One region of the Streptomyces sp. NPDC094143 genome, then DNA from elsewhere that is predicted to be linked to it. Evidence: riboswitches for the same ligand, from Rfam matches in the RefSeq annotation. Region 1 holds a riboswitch; the other holds the start of a gene.

The links. Region 1 has a riboswitch for glycine ahead of gcvT (glycine cleavage system aminomethyltransferase GcvT). Riboswitches for the same ligand answer to the same signal wherever they lie in the genome.
Region 2: it holds a riboswitch for glycine, as region 1 does, so the genes downstream of both, gcvP (aminomethyl-transferring glycine dehydrogenase) here and gcvT (glycine cleavage system aminomethyltransferase GcvT) in region 1, are expected to answer to the same signal.

The regions. Positions count from the first base shown of each region.
Region 1 covers NZ_JBEOTZ010000032.1:27,662-31,060, forward strand. Annotated here, with positions in the region: gene glyA (serine hydroxymethyltransferase) at 1-188, opposite strand, end outside; gene gcvH (glycine cleavage system protein GcvH) at 203-580, opposite strand; gene gcvT (glycine cleavage system aminomethyltransferase GcvT) at 681-1,802, opposite strand; glycine riboswitch at 1,840-1,958, opposite strand; glycine riboswitch at 1,959-2,058, opposite strand; gene ABTZ58_RS31250 (AAA family ATPase) at 2,281-2,943, shown strand.
Region 2 covers NZ_JBEOTZ010000016.1:171,340-174,738, reverse strand. Annotated here, with positions in the region: gene ABTZ58_RS21730 (DNA polymerase IV) at 1-1,161, shown strand, start outside; gene ABTZ58_RS21725 (PRC-barrel domain-containing protein) at 1,116-1,493, opposite strand; glycine riboswitch at 1,607-1,702, shown strand; gene gcvP (aminomethyl-transferring glycine dehydrogenase) at 1,877-3,399, shown strand, end outside.

The DNA.
Region 1 (3,399 bases):
CGGCGGCCCGGATAGCCCTCGGCGTACTTGTTGGTGAGGACCGAGCCCTGCGCCTCCATGACCGCGACCGGGGCGAAGTTCTCCGAGGCGATCATCTCCAGCGTGGACTGCTGGCGGTGCAGCTCGGCGTCGACCGCGGCGGCGACGGCCGGGTCGAGCTCGTGCAGGGGGGTGTTCAGGACGGACATACGGCTACGACTCCTCAGCCGGCGGAGAACGCGGTGTACTCGTCGGCGGAGAGCAGGTCGCCCGGCTCGTCCGTGACCCGCACCTTGAACAGCCAGCCGCCCTCGAAGGGGGCCGAGTTCACCAGGGACGGGTCGTTCACGACGTCCTCGTTGACCTCGGTGACCTCACCGGAGACCGGGGAGTACAGGTCGGACACCGACTTGGTCGACTCCAGCTCGCCGCAGGTCTCGCCCGCGGACACCGTGTCACCGACCTCGGGGAGCTGGACGAAGACCACGTCGCCGAGCGCGTTGGCCGCGTGCTCCGTGATGCCGACCGTCGACACGCCGTCCTCGGCGGCCGACAGCCACTCGTGCTCCTTGCTGTAGCGCAGCTGCTGGGGGTTGCTCATGGCCTGAATTCTCCTGTACGCGCGGGAGTGCTGGTGAAGGGGACCGCTGGTGAGCGGGGTGAAGGGCGGGCCGGGGCCTCGTGGAGCCCCTGGCCAGTGTCTACTTCTGGCGCTTGTAGAAGGGCAGCGCCACGACCTCGTACGGCTCGTGACTGCCCCGGATGTCCACGCCCACGCCGGGCGTGCCGGGCGCGGCGTGCGCGGCGTCGACGTAGGCCATGGCGATCGGCTTGCCGAGGGTGGGGGAGGGGGCGCCGGAGGTGACCTCGCCGATCACCTCGCCGCCGGAGACGACGGCGTACCCGGCGCGCGGGACGCGGCGGCCCTCGGCGACCAGGCCGACCAGCACGCGCGGCGGGTTCTGCTCGGCCCGGGCGGCGGCCTCGCGCAGGGCCTCACGGCCCACGAAGTCGCCCTCCTTCTCGAACTTCACCACGCGGCCGAGACCGGCGTCGAAGGGCGTCAGGGAGGTGGTCAGCTCATGCCCGTACAGCGGCATGCCCGCCTCAAGGCGCAGCGTGTCGCGGCAGGACAGGCCGCACGGGACCAGCCCGGCGCCCTCGCCTGCCTTGGTCAGCGCCTGCCACAGCTCGACGGCGTGCTCCGGCTTCACGAACAGCTCGAAGCCGTCCTCGCCGGTGTAGCCGGTGCGGGCGATCAGGGCCGGGACCCCGGCGACCGTGCCGGGCAGGCCGGCGTAGTACTTCAGCCCGTCCAGGTCGGCGTCGGTGAGGGAGGCCAGGATGCCGGGGGACTCAGGGCCCTGGACGGCGAGCAGCGCGTAGGCGTCCCGGTCGTCGCGCACCTCGGCGTCGAAGCCGGCGGCCCGCTCGGTCAGCGCGTCCAGCACGACCTGGGCGTTGGAGGCGTTGGCGACGACCATGTACTCGGTCTCGCCCAGCCGGTAGACGATCAGGTCGTCGAGGATGCCGCCGTCGGCCCGGCAGATCATGGTGTAGCGGGCGCGGCCCGGCTTCACGCCGCCGATGTTGCCCACCAGGGCGTAGTCGAGGAGGGCGGCGGCCTGCGGGCCGGTGACGGTGATCTCACCCATGTGGGAGAGGTCGAACAGCCCGGCCCTCGTGCGCACGGCGGTGTGCTCGTCGCGCTCGGAGCCGTAGCGCAGGGGCATGTCCCAGCCGGCGAAGTCGGTCATCGTCGCGCCGAGCGAGCGATGCAGGGCATCGAGCGCGGTGTGACGGAGTTGTCCTGTACTGCTCACGGTCGGTCGTCTCCCAAGGCAATGACGGCGAGGTCGTTCCTCCCCATCTGTCATCGGAACCTGAGAGGTTCGCCATGACCGCGCCGGTCCATGGCTTGCACCTTGGGTGGAGCCGCGCCCTGCCGGGGCAGGGGAGGGCCCGCTTTTCAGATGTGCCTCGCCCGCGCGGTAACGGGGCCTGAGAGATTCAAGGGAGGGACTTGCTCCTTCGGCGCCCCAGCGTCAGCGGTGCTGGGAACTCTCCCGCGCGGATTCAAACGGCCGGTATGCAGTTGGCGCGCACATCATTGCACGCATCCTTCCGGCGCGGCAGGGGGACCTTTCACAGGGAGGGCGGGAGTCCCGCGCGCCGGACCCGGCGACCTGTAGCAGCCCTGTTGCAGGAAGAGTACGGAAATGAGAGGCCTGCGGCATTACCTTCTCTTTACACTCGGCGGGGATGGGACTCCGTACCTGGCCCCAGGGGAGGACGATCACGGTGAACAGGACCAGGGCGTACGCCACGACCACGGGCATCGCGCTGCCCGAGCAGCCGGCCGTTCCGGCCCGGGCGGTCCGCGGCCCGGCGCCGGTCGTCCGCGATCTGCGCGACCGCCCCGGCCGCGGCCCGCACGCGCTGCTGTTCGGCCCCCGGGACATCGTCGTGGTCACGGGCCTGCCCGGCAGCGGCAAGTCCACGCTCATGCGGCGCACGGTCCCGGGCCGGCGCGTCGACTCCCAGGACACCCGCGACCGCTGGGAGCGCCGCATGCCGGGCTTCCTGCCGTACGCGCTCTACCGGCCGCTCGTCCGGCTCGCCCACTACGCCGGGCTGCGGCGCGCGCTGCGCACGGGTGAGGGGCTCGTGGTGCACGACTGCGGCACGCAGGCGTGGGTCCGCCGCTGGCTCGCCCGCGAGGCCCGCCGCCGGGGCGGCGCCCTGCACCTGCTCCTCCTCGACGTCACCCCCGAACAGGCCCTGGCCGGCCAGCGCGACCGCGGCCGCGGCGTCTCGCGCTACGCGTTCCTGCGCCACCGCGCGGCCACCACCCGCCTGCTGCGCTCCGCCGAACAGGGCGACCTCCCCTCCGGCTGCGGATCGGCCGTCCTCGCCGACCGGGACACGGCGAACGCGCTCCGCCGCATCGGCTTCACCGGGTGAGCGCCGGGGGTCCGCGGCGGGCCGGGGTGAGCGCCGGGGATTCGCGGCGGGCCGGGGTGGCTGCCGGGGGCCGGCGGTGCGGCCCGCGTGGCGCCGGAGGCCGAGCGGTGCGGCCGGGGAGACCGCCGGGGCTCCGGCCACGACGCGATCGTCCGGAAGCTCCGCGACGGCAGCCTGCCCGCTCCTGGCGGACCCGGCGGCGGTCACGGCCCTCACCGACGCGCTCGCCCGGACACCCGGCCGGGGACCGGGCGGCACACCCGGCGGGGCGGCCGAACGGCCCGGAAGGCGGGCCGGGGCACGACGGCCGGCCACCGGCCGGCAGGCCGTCCTGCCGGGGCTCCGGCCACGACGCGATCGTCCGGAAGCTCCGCGACGGCAGCCTGCCCGCTCCTGGCGGACCCGGCGGCGGTCACGGCCCTCACCGACGCGCTCGCCCGGACACCCGGCCGGGGA
Region 2 (3,399 bases), on a different contig from region 1:
GAGGCCGGCGGAGTGGCCTGGGACGAGGAGTCCGCCCGGCTGGTCGGGACGCGGCTGCGCGCCGACATACGCGCGGTCACCGGACTCACGGGGTCGGTCGGGCTCGCCGCCTCCAAGATGCTCGCGAAGATCGCGTCGGAGCAGGCCAAACCCGACGGACTGGTGGTGATCGAGCCGGGCACCGAGCGGGCGATGCTCGGGCCGATGTCGGTGCGAACCCTGCCCGGAGTCGGACCGGCGACGGGCGACCATCTGCGGCGCGCCGGGATCACCACCGTCGAGGAGATCGTCGAGGCGGGAGAGGACGAACTGGTCCGGCTGCTGGGCAAGGCCCACGGGCACGGGCTCTACGCGATGGCCCTGGCGCGGGACGACCGGCCCGTGGTGGCGGAGCGGGAGGCGAAGTCCGTCTCCGTGGAGGACACGTACGACGTGGACATCCACGACCGGGTGCGGGTCGGGCTGGAGGTGCAGCGGCTGGCCGACCGGTGCGTACGGCGCCTGCGCGGGGCCGGTCTCTCCGGGCGGACCATCGTGCTGAAGGTGCGGCGGTACGACTTCTCGACGCTCACCCGGTCGGAGACGTTGCGGGGGCCGACGGACGACCCCGGGGTGATCGGGGAAGCCGCGGCCAGGCTGCTGGACTCGGTGGACACCACGGGCGGGGTGCGGCTGCTCGGGGTCGGGGTCAGCGGACTCGCCGACTACACGCAGGAGGACCTGTTCGCGCAGGCCGCGGGGGAGCGGGCGGTGGCCGAGGGGCCGGTCGAGGAGCACGCCGTGGCGCAGGCCGAGGAGCAGCCGTCGCGCGCCGAGCGGCGCTGGCCCGCCGGGCATGACGTGCGGCACGCCGAGTTCGGGCACGGATGGGTGCAGGGCAGTGGCCTGGGGAGGGTCACCGTGCGCTTCGAGACGCCCGGCTCGGCGCCCGGCAGGGTGCGGACCTTCCGGGTGGACGATCCCGCGCTGGAACCGGCGGATCCGTTGCCGCTGGTGTTACGAAGACCCGAGGAGCCGGGGGACGGAGCCGTCGGCCCTGTCGGCCCTGTCGGGCCTGTCGGCCCTGTCGGCCTTGTCGGGCCCGTGAGTACGCCTTCGGGGGACGCGTCAGAGGATCACGTGGTGTGTTCGTCCGAGTCGGCCAGCTTGCCGAACTCGTGATCGGGGAGCGCGGGAGGGGCCGCGATGTCCAGGCCGTAGTGGTGGTAGAGCTGGAGTTCCTGCTCGGGGGAGAGGTGGCGGCCCACGCCGAAGTCGGGGGCGTCCTTGATCAGGACGCGTTCGAAAGGGACGTGGAGGGCGCCGTCGATCAGTTCGCTGGGCTCCAGCGGGACGAACGCGTCCCTGCTGAACAGGCCGGTCCGTATGGCTGCCCACTCCGGCTCGCCGGTGGCGTCGTCGAGGTAGACCTCGTCGATCGTGCCGATCCTGGTTCCGTTGCGGTCGAATGCCTTGCGGCCGATCAGGTTGCGCGGATCGATATCGGTACGCACGGGACCTCCACAGGCTCGCAACTCATCCGTAGGCACTACAAAACGGCACAATCGAGGAGGCGGCCACTCGAAGGTTCGTGCGTTGACCGCGCTGGTACGCTGGCAACGGCTGCTGACCCCGTGCGGGAGAGTCCTCCGGACACCACCGGAGGCGCCGAAGGAGCAAATCCTCCCCGGAATCTCTCAGGCACACGTACCGCACGGACGAGGTCACTCTGGAAAGAAGAGCGGGTGTCGGCTTCCGCTCTCACCGACGGTGAAAGCCGGAGGCCTTCGGGCGATCCGGTGAAGCTCTCAGGTTGAGATGACAGAGGGGGAGGCCGTCCGGGTACCCGCGCCGTGGTGCCCCTCGAAGGTCGTGTCAGACCAGGAGGCCTCCGCCCATGACCGCCCATCGCATTCCGCTTTCCGAGCTCGAAGAAGCAGTCCCCTTCGAGCAGCGCCACATCGGCCCCGACCACGAGGCCCGGGCCAAGATGCTCGCGCACGTAGGCTACGGCTCGCTGGACGAGCTCACGGCCGCCGCGGTCCCGGCCGTCATCCAGAGCGCCGAGGCCCTCGACCTGCCGAGCGCCCGCAGCGAGGCCGAGGTCATCGCCGAGCTGCGCTCGCTCGCGGACCGTAACCAGGTCCTCGGTTCCATGATCGGACTCGGCTACTACGGCACGTTCACCCCGCCGGTGATCATGCGCAACGTCATGGAGAACCCGGCCTGGTACACGGCCTACACGCCGTACCAGCCGGAGATCTCGCAGGGGCGGCTGGAGGCCCTGCTCAACTTCCAGACCATGGTCGCCGACCTCACCGGACTGCCGACCTCCGGGGCCTCCCTGCTCGACGAGGGCACCGCGGCGGCCGAGGCCATGGCGCTGTCGCGGCGGATGGGCAAGAACAAGAAGGGCCTGTTCCTCGTCGACGCGGACGCGCTGCCGCAGACCATCGCCGTGATCCAGACCCGGGCCGAGCCGACCGGCGTGGAGGTCGTCGTCGCCGACCTCGGCGACGGCATCCCGGCCGAGTTCGCCGAGCGCGAGATCAACGGCGTACTGATCCAGTACCCGGGCGCCTCGGGTGCCGTGCGGGACATCAAGCCCGTCATCGACCGGGCGCACGAACTCGGGGCGGTCGTCACCGTCGCCGCCGATCTGCTCGCGCTGACGCTGCTGAAGTCGCCCGGTGAGCTCGGCGCGGACATCGCGGTCGGCACGACCCAGCGCTTCGGCGTGCCGATGGGCTTCGGCGGGCCGCACGCCGGCTACATGGCGGTCAAGGAGAAGATGGCGCGCAGCCTGCCCGGGCGGCTCGTCGGCGTCTCCGTGGACGCCGACGGGAACAAGGCCTACCGGCTCGCGCTGCAGACGCGTGAGCAGCACATCCGCCGTGAGAAGGCGACCAGCAACATCTGCACCGCGCAGGTGCTGCTCGCCGTGATGGCCGGCATGTACGCCGTCTACCACGGCCCGGAGGGGCTGAAGGGCATCGCGCGGCGCACCCACCGCTACGCCACGGTTCTCGCCGCCGGGCTCGCGAACGGCGGGGTCGAGGTCGTGCACGGCTCCTTCTTCGACACCGTGACCGTGCGCGTCGCGGGCCGGGCCGCCGAGGTCGTGGCCGCCGCGCGTGACAACGGGGTCAACCTGCGTCTCGTCGACGTCGATCACGTCTCGATCGCCTGCGACGAGACCACCACCCGGGCCCAGCTGCGGGCCGTGTGGGCCGCCTTCGGTGTCGAGGGAGTCATCGAGGCGCTGGACGCAGCCACCGAGGACGGGCTTCCGGCCGGCCTGCTGCGCACCGACGACTACCTGACGCACCCGGTCTTCCACCAGCACCGCTCCGAGACCGCCATGCTGCGCTACCTGCGCCGGCTGGCCGACCGGGACTACGCCCTCGACCGCGGCATGAT